DNA from 3 places in the Defluviitalea raffinosedens genome. Region 3 is predicted to be linked to each of the others. Evidence: predicted binding sites of a transcription regulator. Region 3 holds the regulator's gene; each other region holds the start of a gene.
The links. Region 3 encodes HrcA, which represses chaperone genes, less so after heat shock. Its sites were predicted from a motif close to TGTTAGCACTCNNNNNNNNNGAGTGCTAACA; they were not measured.
Positions count from the first base shown of each region.

Region 1 (5,380 bases), on a different contig from region 3:
TAGCTAGTGTTATTTTGGTTATTAGAACATAAAATGAGTATTTGCATTATTTTCAAAAATAAAGAGATATATGATGAGTATATCACTATTTTATAAGTGTAGATATCCACTTTTATGGTGGAATTTTAAGGGGGACATTATGTGCTAGCAAAAAAGATACAGTCGAATACAGAAAATGATTTAGATTTACCAGGTTTTTTTCAGTTTCACCAATGTATTTACTGATAACCTGGGATAAATCTATTTTATATATCTCCTATTGATTTCTTTAGCTTATGACTTGTGCAGCCATGGTTTTACCGGTTCCGGGAGGACCAGCAAACACAACGCTTAAGTCCTTGCCGTAGGACAATTTTGAATCAAATCCCCATTGATTGAGCACAACGTGTTTGAATTTGACTTGATTGGCAGCATCTTTTAATTCTTTAATCTGTTCTTTGGGAAGCACAACATCATCACAATTGTATATGGGTTTTAGGAGAGTAGCCTTTTTCTCAAGGTTATGGCATGTTTGATTGTAACAAGCTTAGTTAAGATGTCCTTCGCTTATGAATTGGCTGTGATTCCAAATGGATATATCTGTTCTTGACAGTACAATTCCCTTGAATTTATTGGAATTTTGTTCCCCATCTTCCTCGGATTGCTTAAACAAAAGAAAAAGTTGTAGTTATAGCAACTTAAGCAGATCTTGAAGGTACTGAAAATTGTTTTTATACGGCATATTTTTAGAAGATATGTCAAATTTGCTATTAAAATAAACGGACATAGACAAGTCCCCCCTAATGAAAAACATATTATTCTTCAACTGCCATACCAGAGATTTTTAGAATAGCTCTCTGGACAGCGTCTTTTGAGTTTTTCCATGGTTCTTCTTTGAATCTGTAGTCGAATTTTTGGATGAACCAATCCAGTTCTTCTTCTATTCTTTTAAAATTTTCAAGTTGAATGGGAAAAACAATCTGAGTAAAATGATTGTATTGCTCCTTATTTAAAGCGGAATTCGCGCTTTCAATAAGGAAAGCAAAGTGGTTTAAGCAAAAGCCTTTACCATCAGACACTAAGGAGACAAATTCAGGATCTTTTTTCCATAGATAAAAAAAAGTGTCCATATAGCGTTCGAAGGTTTTCTCAATCTTATTGCATATGTAGCAGTCATCATAGATAGTATTGAGGTCTGAAGAAATAGGATTTTTATATGGTTTGGAAGGCACTCTTTTCTTAATCAGTCCGGACAGAAAAGAAGAGTTGCGGGGGGCTGAGTCCTTTTGTGAATCTATTGCGTTAGAAAGAAATTTATTAACTTCCTGGAAATGAGTATGAAGTATAAGTGCCAGACCAAGACGATTGTTTTCGTTAAAAAGCATTTGATAATGATGGGGACAAAAACCACTTTTATTGGTTTCCATTCGAATGTCATCTTCCATGTAAGATGCTCCAAGCATAAAGTCGACGCTTTCTCTTTCTAAAGCCTGGTGCAATGTGCAAAAAGGGCATTCCGAATTTTCTTTAAATGCATCAATAACTGGTATTGTATAAATTTGTTCTTTCATTTAACATCACTCCATGGTTTAAATACTCTTAGTATATCATGGATATTTTTAGAGAGGAAGGAAAATATGAAATATAAGCAAATAGAAGACAAAATCATATTAAAAGCAGAGGACAGCTTTGAAATAGAGCAGATTTTGGAATGCGGACAATGTTTTAGATTTCATAAGCTCGCTCAAAATGATTACGTGATTGTTGCCAAAGGAAAGGTATTAAGAATTCTCCAGACAAAAGAGGAGATCATTCTTTATCCGACTTCCGCAGAAGAGTTTGAAAATTTATGGAGTTCTTACTTTGATTTGGACAAAGACTATGATATAATTAAACGACACTTGGCTGAAAAAGATATCCATTTGGCCCGGGCAGTTCAGTTTGCTCCCGGAATCCGGATTCTTCGCCAAGAACCCTGGGAATGCCTTATATCCTTTATCATTTCACAAAATAAGCAAATTCCGCATATCAAACAAGTAGTAGAGAATATAAGTAGAATGTTTGGAAAATATATTTGTACTTTTGAAGGATATGATTACTATACCTTTCCTACAATTGAGCAATTGGCAATGGCAAATGAACAAGAGCTCAGAAATTGTAAAGCAGGCTTTCGGGCACCTTACATTATGGATGCATGCCAAAAAGTGAAGAATAAGGAAGTAGAGCTTGAAAAGCTTGCAAATATGCCCTATGAAGAAGCCAAAAAAGAACTTCTGAAAATAAAGGGTGTAGGACCAAAGATTGCAGATTGTGTTCTTCTATTCGGCATAGGTCATGAGGAAGCTTTTCCTGTTGACGTATGGGTAAAAAGAGTAATGGAATACTTCTATTTTAATAGAGATACAAGTCCAAATGAGATTCAGGCTTTTGCCAAAGAATACTTTGGGAATTTAGCAGGGATCGCGCAACAGTATTTATTTTATTATGCGAGACAGCTAAGACTTGGCAAATGAGGAGGAATTCGATGCTGGGAACGACTGTAAACGCTTTGGCAATTTTTTGTGGGGCGTTAGTGGGGATGTTTTTAAAAAACGGCTTGAAAGAAGACTACAAACAGATCGTATTCCATGGAGTTTCTTTAGCCGTACTATTTATTGGAGCGTCAGGTGCTATCGGAAATATGATTCAGCCTTCAAGTCACCCCATACTGTTTATTATCAGTCTTATTCTTGGAGGACTCATTGGTCAGTGGTGGAATATTGAATTGAGACTGGAGAATTTAGGGGACTATCTTCAGAGTAAAATGCAAAAGGGGGATAAAGGCGACAACATATCCCAGGGATTCGTTTCTGCCAGTTTGCTTTTTTGTGTAGGGACTATGGCCATTATGGGGGCTTTGGAGAGCGGTCTCCAGGGAGTACATAAAACTTTGTTTGCAAAATCCGTATTGGATGGTGTTACTTCTATTTTATTATCTTCAACCTTAGGTATAGGGGTCGCCCTGGCTGGAGTTTCGGTATTTATTTATCAGGGGGCAATTACTTTACTGGCTCAGTGGATTGAACCCTATATGACTGCTGATATGATCAGAGAGATTTCAACCGTTGGCGGTATTTTAATTTTTGCTATAGGACTCAATATGCTGGAGATTAAGAAAATAAAAGTCGGTAATCTGCTTCCGGCAATTTTTATTCCGATTTTGTATTATCTTCCTTTCGTTCAAGAATTATTCTTAAAATTAAAAAGTCTATTGAATATTATTCTGTGATACAAAGAGAAAATGTTAGTAAATCAAAGAAAAACGAAGAATATTTGAAGTAATTTATGGAAACACTAGCTAAAGTGTAATTTTAGGTGAAATATAGCCTTGCACAAACAACATGCTTTTATTAATATTATTTTTGTAGTTAGCACTCAATTGTGATGAGTGCTAATAAGCCGAAAAATAATGAGTAAAAAGTACATATTCTGAAGGAGGTTATACAATGAAACTCAAACCATTAGGTGACAGAGTGGTTATTAAGCAATTAGAAGCTGAAGAAAAGACAAAATCTGGTATCGTTCTTCCCAATCAGGCAAAAGAAAAACCTCAAGAAGCTGAAGTTGTGGCTGTAGGACCTGGCGGAGTAGTAGACGGAAAAGAAGTTAAAATGGAAGTAAAAGTTGGCGATAGAGTAATTTACTCAAAATATGCCGGAACAGAAGTAAAAATTGATGATGAAGAATATATCGTTTTAAGACAAAGTGATATTTTAGCGATTGTAGAACAATAATAGATCAAATTCAATTATAAAAGGAGGATGTAAACATGGCAAAGCAAATTAAATTTGCTGCCGAAGCCAGAGCAGCATTAGAAGCTGGTGTGGATAAATTAGCGAATACAGTAAAAGTAACTTTAGGACCAAAAGGACGTAATGTCGTTTTAGATAAAAAATATGGTACTCCATTAATTACTAATGATGGTGTTACTATTGCTAAAGAAATCGAGTTAGAAGATCCATTTGAAAATATGGGCGCTCAATTGGTTAAAGAAGTTGCAACCAAAACCAACGATGTTGCAGGGGACGGTACAACTACTGCTACAGTATTAGCTCAGGCTATGATTAAAGAAGGACTTAAAAATATTGCAGCCGGTGCAAATCCTATTATTTTAAGAAGAGGTATGCATAAAGCAACTGATAAAGCAGTAGAAGTAATCAAAAATGCCAGCCAGACAATCAACGGCAAGCAACATATTGCAAGAGTTGCAGCGATTTCTGCCGGAGATGATGAAATCGGTAACTTGATTGCTGATGCTATGGAAAAAGTATCCAATGACGGAGTAATTACTGTTGAAGAATCCAAAACCATGCACACAGAATTAGAAGTTGTAGAAGGTATGCAATTTGACAGAGGATATCTGTCTGCTTACATGGCAACGGATATGGATAAAATGGAAGCAGTTCTCGAAGATCCATACATCTTGATTACAGACAAGAAGATTTCCAACATTCAGGAAATCCTTCCACTTCTTGAACAAATTGTTCAACAAGGTGCAAAACTCCTTATCATTGCTGAAGATGTAGAAGGAGAAGCATTAACTACATTAATTCTGAATAAATTAAGAGGAACATTTAACTGTGTAGCAGTAAAAGCACCAGGATTTGGTGACAGAAGAAAAGACATGCTTAGAGACATCGCTATTTTAACTGGCGGTACAGTGATCTCTGAAGAAGTAGGCTTGGAATTAAAAGAAGCTACTTTAGATATGCTTGGAAAAGCTGCAACTGTTAAAGTTCAAAAAGAGAATACTATTATTATCGGTGGAGCAGGAAAGAAAGAAGACATCGATGCAAGAGTAAAACAAATTAAAAATCAAATTGAAGAAACAACTTCTGAATTCGATAGAGAAAAATTACAAGAAAGATTGGCTAAATTAGCAGGTGGTGTTGCAGTAATTAAAGTTGGAGCTGCAACAGAAACTGAAATGAAAGAAAACAAACTTCGTATCGAAGATGCTTTGGCAGCTACAAGAGCAGCAGTAGAAGAAGGAATTGTTGCTGGTGGTGGTTCTTCTTACATTCATGCGATCAAAGAAGTTGCAACTTTATTAGATACCACAACAGGCGATGAAAAGACAGGTGTAAAGATTGTGCTTAAAGCTCTTGAAGCACCTCTTCGTCAAATTGCAGAGAACGCAGGATTAGAAGGTTCTGTGATTGTAAATAATGTAAAAGAATCGGAAAAGAATGTTGGATTCAATGCACTTACAGAAGAATATGTGAATATGATTGATGCAGGAATCCTTGATCCAACTAAAGTAACAAGAAGTGCTCTTCAAAATGCAACTTCCGTTGCTTCTACATTATTAACAACAGAATCTGTTGTTGCAGATATTCCTGAAAAAGAACCAGCTATGCCT
Region 1 covers NZ_JAFBEP010000002.1:219,760-225,139, reverse strand. Annotated here, with positions in the region: gene JOD07_RS02990 (P-loop NTPase family protein) at 269-448, opposite strand; gene JOD07_RS02985 (DUF6062 family protein) at 795-1,550, opposite strand; gene JOD07_RS02980 (DNA-3-methyladenine glycosylase family protein) at 1,617-2,492, shown strand; gene JOD07_RS02975 (DUF554 domain-containing protein) at 2,504-3,247, shown strand; gene groES (co-chaperone GroES) at 3,465-3,752, shown strand; gene groL (chaperonin GroEL) at 3,788-5,380, shown strand, end outside.
Region 1: a site for HrcA is predicted at 3,385-3,415, ahead of groES (co-chaperone GroES). Genes of this name have one in related genera too.

Region 2 (5,380 bases), on a different contig from region 3:
GCCAGGGAAATCTATAAAGAAATCCAATGTGATGAAGAAGTGTTTGTCAGAGGGATCATTGACTGCTATTTTGAAGAAGAAGACGGAATTGTCCTGGTTGACTATAAGACAGATGCCATCTTTGACAAAGAAAATCCCGAGAGGGAGATTGACCAATTGATGAAAAAGTACGAAGTACAGATTAATCTATATGCAAGAGCCATTGAAGAACTTACAGGAAAAAGAGTAAAAGAAAAATCTCTCTACCTGTTTAGTATAGGCAAAGCTGTGTCCTATTAAATAAAAAAGCCGTCCGGGGGGGACGGCTTTAAACTTTAGAATTGGGCAACCTTAGCTAATAATAAGTTGCTTCTGTCGATAAACTTATTCATCGCTTCGGATTCTAAGGGCTGATGGCTTAACATAGCCAAATCATATACCTGCTCACAGAGCATTTGAATAAGTTCCTTGTGTTCCTGTGCATCTGCTTTTTCAGCTATGGTCTGAATCAATTTATTGTTTTTATTGAGCACAAGGGTTTGTTCTTTCTGGAACATATTCGGTATATTCATTCCGCCGAACATTTTAGTCATTTCTTCCATTCTTCTGGAATGCTCAGAAAGAAGTATCATAGCAGAAATATTTTCGGATTTCAAGTTTTCCACCTGAACTTTTAAGTCCTGATTATTCAAGTTGTCTTTAAAGATTTTTTCAAGTTTTTCTTGAATGGCTTTATTTTCAGCTTCATCTTTCTTTTCATCTTTTGCTTTAAGATGTTCGGATATATCTGCATCGATTCGGTTAAAGGAAACACCGCTCTCATGCATTTCGATATGGGAGATGAATGGATTGTCTATGGTGGAATTCAAAATAACGGCTTCCATATCATTGTCTTTAAATAATTTGATGTATTGGGCTTGCTGACGTTCATCGGTTACATAAAAGACTTTATTTTTATGTTTTGATTCATTTCTTTCTAAGTATTCTTTTAGGGTCACATAATCGCCATTGGTGGTTTTATAGATGATAATATCTTTTACTTTTTCATAGAATTTGGGCTCCCTCATTGCCCCGTATTTTATAAACGGATGGATATCATCCCAGTATTTGATGAAATCTTCTTTTTGATTCTTGAAAAGGGATACAAGCTTATCAGCGACTTTCTTTGTAATGTAGTTTGAGATTTTTGTTACATAGCCGTCATTTTGCAAGAAGCTTCTGGATACGTTAAGAGGCAAGTCAGGACAATCCAAAGTTCCCTTAAGCAGCAGAAGGAATTCAGGAATGACTTCTTTGATATTATCTGCTACAAATACCTGGTTATTATATAGTTTGATTTTACCTTCTATGGTTTCAAATTCACTTCTTAGTTTCGGGAAATACAGGATACCTTTAAGATTGAAAGGATAATCCATATTCAGATGAATCCAGAACAACGGATCGTTAAAATCCATAAATACTTTTCTGTAAAATGCTTTATATTCTTCTTCGGTACAATCATTAGGATGTTTCATCCACAGAGGATGGGGATCATTGATGGGTTTTGGTTCTTCTTTTTCTTTATCTTTAGCTTCTTTATCTTCTTCTTTGACGCTTTCAAGATAAATCTCTACCGGCATAAATCCACAGTATTTTTCTATAGTTTGGCGAAGCTTGTACTCGTTTAAGAATTCTTTTCCTTCTTCGCCAATATAAAGGGTGATGGTTGTTCCCCGTTCGTTGCGATCAGAGTCTTCCATCTCATATTCTGTTCCTCCGGTACAAATCCAGCGGACTGGGGTGGCATTTTCCTGATAGGAAAGGGTATCGATCTGGACTTTTTCAGCTACCATAAATGCAGAATAAAAACCAAGTCCAAAATGCCCTATGATTTGATCTTTATCCATCTTGTCTTTATATTTTTGTAAGAAATCTTCTGCACCGGAGAAGGCAATCTGGTTAATATATTTTTTCACTTCTTCTCCAGTCATACCAATTCCGTTATCCCAAACCTTAATGATTTTATTTTTTTCATCCAATATGACTTCTATTTTATAGTGTGTATTTTCAGGGACAGAAGCTTCTCCCATGGCAACTAATTTTTTTAATTTTAAAATCGCATCGGATCCATTGGAAATCAATTCTCGAATAAAGATATCATGATCGGAATATAACCATTTTTTTATAATCGGAAAAATATTCTCGCTATGTATTGAAAGACTGCCTGTTTCACGAGACATATGTTTCTCTCCCTTCTTTTATTTTCCTACATAATGATATATCACAAAAAATACAAATGTCAAGACAAAATCAGCACTCAATACAGATGAGTGCTAATAAAAAATTTTGCCATATATTTGATTCATTTATCTGTTTTATATGGTATAATATATATGATTAATTATGATCCAAAGGGGGATAAAAATGACCATTAAAGACATTATGAATGCTGAAGTTCATATGGTAATGCCTCAGGATACCCTGGAAAAAACTTTATCTATCATGGAAAGCAAGCATCTTAATGGGTTGCCGGTTGTCAATGAAGAAAAGCAGTTAGTTGGAATAATTGTCAAGGCTGATATATATAGATTTTTAAGTGTAACAGGGCATTATGAAACTTGTCCCGTAGAATGGGCAATGAGCAAAGATGTGGTCACAGTGATGCCGGAGGAAACAGTGGAAGAAGCGGCCAGAAGGCTTAGAAAGCATAATATCATTGGAATGCCTGTCGTGGAAAACGGAAGGGTTATCGGAATGATTTCTCTTGAAAATATCGTGGACTTTTTTATTTCAAATCATTAAACATTAAAGTAAGAGCAGAGGCTCTTACTTTTTCTATTCTGCCAGAATATGAGCATTTTTAAAGAAAGAGCGGATGTATTCATCCCACTCGAATTCATCTGATTTATCCAGAACAAAGTTTTTTAACGCGACACCGGTGGTACAGGTCAGTTTTTCCTGAGCATAGATCAAATTAATAAATAGTGCGGAGACATCCTTGGAAAACTTCAGAAGTATATCATCATTGGCAGATAAAACAATTTTAAAGTATGTAGGTGTCTTTTCCCCTTTTATGATATTGTAAACATAAGGTTTAATTTCTTCCCACAAAACATAATTGCGGTTATGATATATTTCCCTTTCATCGGTATAAAAAAAAGATTTGTTCAGAATCCCATCAATATGGAATTTGGTAAAGGTATGAATTTCCACAGTTCTTACTTCAAATGGATCAAATAAAGAACCTTTAAGAAGCATGCCCATCGTTTTTTTTACGTCTATTATGTCTAATGTAATCATACAATACCCCAATCCTTATTTCTTTATTAATAATGATAGCTTCAAAGAAAGAAAAAAACAAGACAGAAATCTAATAGATTACTTTTTGGAGGAAAAGTCCATGGGGAGGAATATTCGGACCGGCAAGGGGTCTTTCTTTTTTATCTAAAATGGTTTTAACATCTTCCGGAAGCATTTTGCCAAGCCCCACTTCTATAAGGGTTCCGGTTATAATTCTTACCATATTATATAGAAAGCCGTTTCCTTCAAAAGAAATATCAAGGAATGTATTTCTCTGGATAAAATCTATTTTTGAGATTGTCCTGACGGTGGATTTCTTTTTGGATTTCAGATTGGTAAAACTTCTAAAGTCATGCTCCCCGATAAGATATGAGGAGGCTTTCTTCATTTGATTAATGTCTAAAGGTTGCGGAATGTGATAACGGTACTTTCTTTCAAATACATCATGAATCATGCCATTATCGATTTGGTATATGTATTGTTTGCCTTTGGCATGGTATCTGGCATGAAAATGATCATCAACCACTTGGGCATCATATACTGTAATATCACTGGGAAGATATTGATGGCAATATTGAATAATATCCTGAGGGGTAACATTGGTATGGGTTTTAAAATTGGCAACTTGTCCTCGGGCATGGACACCCCCATCGGTCCTTCCAGAACCGATTAATTCAATATTTTCATTTAACATTTTTGAAAGTACGTTTTCGATTTTACCCTGAATGGTTTGGTCAGTATTTCCCAACCTTTGCCAGCCGTAATAACGGCTGCCGTCATAGGCAATCATCAGCTTAATATTCTGCATAAAAGTTCTCCTTTTACAATATCTATAATATAATAGGGACGAATATATTCGCCCCTATTATATAATTTATATTTTATTATTTCCAGAGATTAATTTTGATCTTTTTATTGTTTACGAAATATCTCCATTGTCTCATAAGGTAAGGGATAAGATAATGGTCTACACCAAAGGCTCTTCCTGCTCCGCCCAGCATTGCAACGGAAGACATCAGGAACCATAAATCATTAAGTCCTGTAGAAAGCAGGAAGTTGATGTTCATACCAATGGATACAATCGCTGCGATAAATGTAAAAGTACCGGTAATAAACGCTAATCCAAGGCCTAACTCTGTAAGAACAATTATTTTTTGGAAGAACAAGGAGTTAGGAACAATGATCGTATCCACAAACCATGCATACCAGCCGGGGGTATGATCAGAAACCAATTGCATGATGGAAGCACCTGTAGTTGCATCTGCATTGCTTCCGGCAATCATATTGTTCATTAGCCAGCCGCCATCGACTTTTTCAAGACCTGACATAAGCCACATATATCCAAGATATAATCTTAACAGAACCAACCAGAAGGTCGGAGTTAATCTTTCTAAATGACTGTGAATTAAGCCTTTTTTATGTCTTACACCCCAGAGTTCGTGCTGCAAGTATTTTACGATCAGTTCAAATCCGCCAATACCAAAAAGATAATGGATATTTACCATATGCTTCATTAATATTGCAGGGAATCCGGAGAGTTTAATGCCCATTAAATCAGCAACGCCATAATTTTTACCCAGGGAAACCATTACTCCGTGAAGCTTTGGATCGCCTTTTTCCAGCTCTTTATTGCGAATAAGATTCAATATGTTTTTCGCTGCAATGGTTCCTGTTGACAGGGCAGCTTCAACCAGAGCAGGCAGGGGTTTATTGTCCTTGGTCATAAATAAGGCATAATCGCCCACTGCAAATACGTTCTTATAAGGAGTTCTTGTATATTCATCTACACAGACTCTTTCGCCTCTTCCTTTTTCCAGTTTCAGTTCGGTAAAGCAACGGTTTGCCTGTACCCCGCCGGTCCAGATCAGTGTATGAGATTCGATGACGTCTTTATCGTTTAATACAAACGATGATTCATTCACTTTTGTGATTCTGGATTCTGTAAGGATTTCTACTTTTAATTTATTTTTAAGATATTTTACGGCTTTTTCAATCAAAGAATCATCCAGAATAGGAAGGATTTTAGGCAGTGCCTCGATCAGAATCAGTCGGACTTCATTCCTGTTGACATTATACTGCTCTGACAGGTCATTTACCCAAAAAGCCAGTTCTCCAATCATTT
Region 2 covers NZ_JAFBEP010000011.1:38,580-43,959, reverse strand. Annotated here, with positions in the region: gene addA (helicase-exonuclease AddAB subunit AddA) at 1-279, shown strand, start outside; gene htpG (molecular chaperone HtpG) at 315-2,198, opposite strand; gene JOD07_RS09305 (CBS domain-containing protein) at 2,383-2,760, shown strand; gene JOD07_RS09300 (DUF5721 family protein) at 2,794-3,258, opposite strand; gene truA (tRNA pseudouridine(38-40) synthase TruA) at 3,329-4,066, opposite strand; gene JOD07_RS09290 (FAD-dependent oxidoreductase) at 4,143-5,380, opposite strand, start outside.
Region 2: a site for HrcA is predicted at 2,267-2,297, ahead of htpG (molecular chaperone HtpG). Genes of this name have one in related genera too.

Region 3 (5,380 bases):
AGGATTCATAGTTCTTTCAACTAAATCCGCAGTTAATTCGTCAAATTTTGCTCTTGTCAGTGTTATATCCAAATGCTTAGGGCCTTCTTGATTTGCTGTAATAAAAGGTAAATTAATGTTTGTAGTCGTTACAGTAGAAAGTTCTTTCTTCGCTTTTTCAGCAGCTTCTTTAAGTCTCTGCATTGCCATTTTGTCTTGGCTAAGATCTATCCCTTCTACTTTCTTAAACTCATCCACCAAATATTTAATGATTCTGTCATCAAAATCGTCTCCACCTAAATGATTATCTCCATTGGTTGCAAGTACTTCAATGACACCATCACCGATTTCAATAATGGAAACGTCAAAAGTTCCTCCACCTAAATCATATACCATAATCTTCTGCTCTTTTTCATTTTCAAGACCATAAGCCAAAGCTGCCGCTGTTGGTTCGTTAATAATTCTCTTAACATCTAAACCTGCAATTTTACCAGCATCTTTTGTAGCTTGTCTTTGGCTGTCTGAAAAATATGCAGGAACAGTAATAACTGCCTCCGTTACAGTTTCACCTAAGTACGCTTCTGCATCTGCCTTTAATTTTTGCAAAATCATCGCAGAAATTTCTTGGGGGCTAAAAGATTTGTCATCAATTTTTACTCTATAGTCGCTCCCCATATGTCTTTTTATAGAAATTACTGTTTTATCAGGATTAGTAACTGCCTGACGTTTTGCAGTTTCTCCTATTAATCTTTCCCCTGTTTTAGTAAAAGCAACGATTGAAGGGGTAGTTCTTGCTCCTTCTGTATTAGGAATAACAACTGGTTTTCCACCTTCCATTACAGCAACACAAGAGTTGGTTGTTCCTAAGTCGATACCGATTATTTTTCCCATATCAATTAATCCTCCTTATGATTCTTTATTAGTTTGCTACTTTTACCATACTGTATCTGATTACTTTATCTTTATAAATATATCCTTTTTGAAACTCTTCTACGATTTCATTCTCTCCAAATGCTTCATCTTCAATATGGGTTACAGCATTGTGGAGATTAGGGTCAAAAGTTTCGCCAACAGCCTTTATTTCTTCTACTCCCATTGAAGTTAAAATATCTTTAAATTGTCTATAGATCATTTCCATTCCTTGTAAGAAAGAATTAGATTCATCGTCTTTTTGAGCAGCACTTAAAGCGCGTTCAAAATTATCAATGACAGGAAGAATTTGCTCAATAGCACTTCTTACACCATCCTCATAAAGAACTGCTTTTTCTTTGATTGTCCTTTTTCTGAAATTATCAAATTCTGCCATTGTTCTTTGAAGACGATCTTTTAATTCATCATATTCTTTTTCTTTTTCTCTTAATTTATTCTGAAGCTCTTCAAATTTTTGAGAAGTAAGCTCTTCTTCATCTTTTTGCGCTTCTTCCTGAGTACTTACCTCTTCTTCATTGACGTTTTTTGCTTCATCATTATTTACTTCAATTTCTGCATCGTTTAATGTTTCATTTTCAACTTCATTGTTAAGAGTTTTTTCTTGCTCCACTTGCCCCACCCTTTTCTTTGTATTTTTATCCATCAGAATTGTTATTTAACAATTTATCCATATTGCTTGAAATATATGATAAAATTGAAACAACTTTTTCATATTCCATTCTCGTCGGTCCAATAATGCCAATGGTTCCTACTTTTCTGCCGCCTATTTCATAAGAAGCAGTAATTAGACTGCAATTTTTAATCTCTTCGATTTCATTTTCTTCACCAATAGTAATATTGATACCTTTGGATGCATTTTTAGTTAAAATAGACATCAATAGATCTTTTTCCTCTAATGTATGAAAAAGCTGCTTCGCCTTAACAATATCACTAAACTCTGGGAAATCCAACATGTTCATTGTACCGCTTAAATAAACTTCAGGGGTAATCTTAGTTTGAATCGTTTTAGCAACCGCATCGAGAATTGGATTTACAATCTCGCCATAGATGCCCATCTTTACCTTTAATTCTTGAATGACAGGGAGATTAATTTGCTCCATTGTCAAACCATTAAGAGAGTCATTCAGCATTGCAGACAACTTATTCAGAGTATTTTGATCTGCCGGAATATCCATTTTAATAACATTATTGGTTACAAGATTAGCGTCAGTCACGATAATAAGGATAATTGAATGAGCATCTAAAGGAATGAGCTGCATATGTTTGATCTTAGTTTTATGAATTACCGGAGAAGAAACGATAGAAGTATAATTTGTATATAATGATAATAACTTTGCTACTTCTTTCATAAGTATATCAATTTGATCTACTTTTTGCTGAAGTAATTGATCAATGATTTGCATGTTGACTTCATTAATGGACAGATGTTCCATTAACTGATCCACATACAAACGATAACCTTTATCCGAAGGAATACGCCCTGCCGATGTATGGGGCTGAATAATAAATCCCCATTCTTCCAGATCAGACATTTCATTTCTAATCGTAGCTGAACTTACACCTAATTCATATTTTTTAGAAATCGTTCTGGAGCCCACAGGTTCTCCTGTAAGAATATAGTCTTTAATAATCGCATGTAGTATTTTTATTTTTCTGTCATCTAAGATCATATTATCATTCCCCCTGGTTTGTTAGCACTCAATTACCGTGAGTGCTAACTTCAAAATTAAAATACCATCTTAGAAATGATTTGTCAAGATATTTATTCATTTTCAGGTAAAAATTCTGCAAAAACCATATTGGATACATCTAACCCTTTAGAAGTTAATTTAATAATGTCTTTATTACTTTCAACAAGACCTAACTTTATTAGTTTTTCAACTTTTTTTCCAAAAATCTCTTCAAATGAAATCTTAAATTTCTCATTAAATTTTTGAATCGATATTCCTTCCAACAATCTGAGTCCTAAAAACATATATTCAGCATATTGCATTGAAAGAGAAATTTCTTCTGCATCCTCTTTTAAAGTTGATAGATCTCCCTTTGCTTTAATGTATTGATCTAAATTGTAAGTATTATGATAACGTTCTCCATTATAGAAAGAATGCGCTCCCAACCCTATTCCAATATAGGGTTTATATGTCCAATAAACCAAATTATGACGGCTCAAAAATCCAGACTTTGAAAAATTAGAAATTTCATATTGCCTATAGCCCATTTTACTTAAATACCATCCGGCATAATGATACATCGCCCGATCTGTTTCTTCATCATTTAATTTAATTTTCCCCTCTTCTTCCCATTTTCCGAATGGTGTATTTTCTTCAATAGTTAAACTATAACACGAAATATGCTCAGGGTTTAAAAGCACAACATTTTTTAAAGTATCCATCCAGTTCTTCAAGGTTTGATTGGGCAAGGAAAACATTAAATCAACATTTATATTGTCAAAGCCAAGACTTCTGGCCAATAGATAATTTTGAATAAACTCTTCCACTGTATGAATTCTTCCTAGATCTTTTAGTAAATTATTTTGATACGCCTGAAGACCCATACTTAATCTATTGATATGGCATTCTTTTAGAACCTCAAGTTTTTCTAATTCCAGTGTTCCCGGATTGCTTTCTATTGTAATTTCAGCATGAGTATTAATCTTAAAATTTTGAAATAAACTCTGTAAAATTGTGCGCAACAAATGGGGGGAAAGAACAGTAGGAGTTCCTCCCCCAATAAATATGGTGTTAATCTCGTAATTTTGCAGCAACACACCATATCGACCAATTTCCTCTTTTAATGCTAAAACATATGCGGTCATTTGATCATTTTTATTGGCGTAAGAAGCAAAATCACAATAATAACATTTCGATTGACAAAATGGTATGTGAATGTATAAACTAATTTGATTGTCCATCTTTCTACTCCAATTTTAATACACTCATAAATGCAGATTGCGGAACTTCTACATTTCCGACCTGACGCATTCTTTTCTTTCCTTCTTTTTGCTTTTCTAAAAGTTTTTTCTTACGGGTAATATCTCCCCCATAACATTTAGCAAGCACATCTTTCCTCATTGCACTAATTGTTTCACGAGCAATAATTTTATTTCCTATGGCAGCTTGTATTGGAATTTCAAATAAATGTCTTGGTATTTCTTCTTTTAATTTTTCCGCAATCTTTCTTCCTCTCTCGTATGCTTTATCCGTATGTACAATAAAGCTAAGGGCATCAACAAGCTCCCTGTTAACCAAAATATCCAGTTTAACCAAATCAGATTCTTTATATCCTATTAATTCATAATCAAAAGAAGCATATCCTCTTGTCCTTGATTTTAAAGCATCAAAGAAATCATATATGATTTCATTTAGGGGAAGATGATAGGTGAGCACTGCTCGCGTCTCTTCAAGATAGTTCATTCCAAGATATTCTCCGCGGCGCTCCTGGCACAACTCCATGATCGCACCTATGTATTCAGTAGGAACAATGATCTCTGCCTTTACGATCGGTTCCTCCATATGTTCTATCTCTGATGGATCAGGCAAATCTGCCGGGTTGGACAATTCGATAACTTCTCCATTCGTTTTATAGACTTTATAAATAACACTGGGAGCAGTAGTCACCAAGTCTAGATTATATTCCCTTTCTAAACGTTCTTGAATAATTTCCATATGCAGTAAACCCAAAAATCCACATCTGAATCCAAAACCTAATGCTATTGAATTTTCAGGTTCATATACCAACGCCGCATCATTGAGCTGAAGTTTTTCAAGAGCATCTCTTAAATCTTCATATTTAGACCCATCTGCAGGATACATTCCACAATAAACCATGGGATTAACTTTTTTATAGCCCGGAAGCGGTACATCCGCAGGATTATTGGCATCCGTAATGGTATCTCCAACTTTAGTATCTTTAACATTCTTTATACTGGCTGCTATGTATCCTACATCTCCTGCACAAAGTTCATCCGTCATTATAAAGCGCCCCGGGCCAAAAAAACCTACTTCAGTAACATCAAATTCTTTGCCGGTTGCCATCATTTTAATTCTCATGCCTTTTTTAATGGTTCCTTCTTTAATTCTGCAAAATACTATGGCCCCTTTATAAGGATCATAAATAGAATCAAATATCAGTGCTTTTAAAGGCGCATCAAAATCTCCTGTAGGACTTGGTATGTCACGAACAACCTTTTCTAATACTTGCTCTATATTGATTCCGGCTTTTGCTGAAATCAAAGGAGCATCCTCTGCAGGAATTCCTATTATATCTTCTATTTCTTTTATAACATGGGAAGGATTGGCACTGGGCAAGTCAATTTTATTGATTACTGGTATAATTTCCAAATTATGTTCTAGTGCTAAATAAACATTTGCCAATGTCTGAGCTTCTATCCCCTGAGCTGCGTCTACAACTAGAATTGCCCCTTCACAGGCGGCAAGACTTCTGGAAACCTCATAGTTAAAATCAACGTGAC
Region 3 covers NZ_JAFBEP010000006.1:86,764-92,143, forward strand. Annotated here, with positions in the region: gene dnaK (molecular chaperone DnaK) at 1-870, opposite strand, end outside; gene grpE (nucleotide exchange factor GrpE) at 899-1,552, opposite strand; gene hrcA (heat-inducible transcriptional repressor HrcA) at 1,545-2,579, opposite strand; gene hemW (radical SAM family heme chaperone HemW) at 2,672-3,820, opposite strand; gene lepA (translation elongation factor 4) at 3,825-5,380, opposite strand, start outside.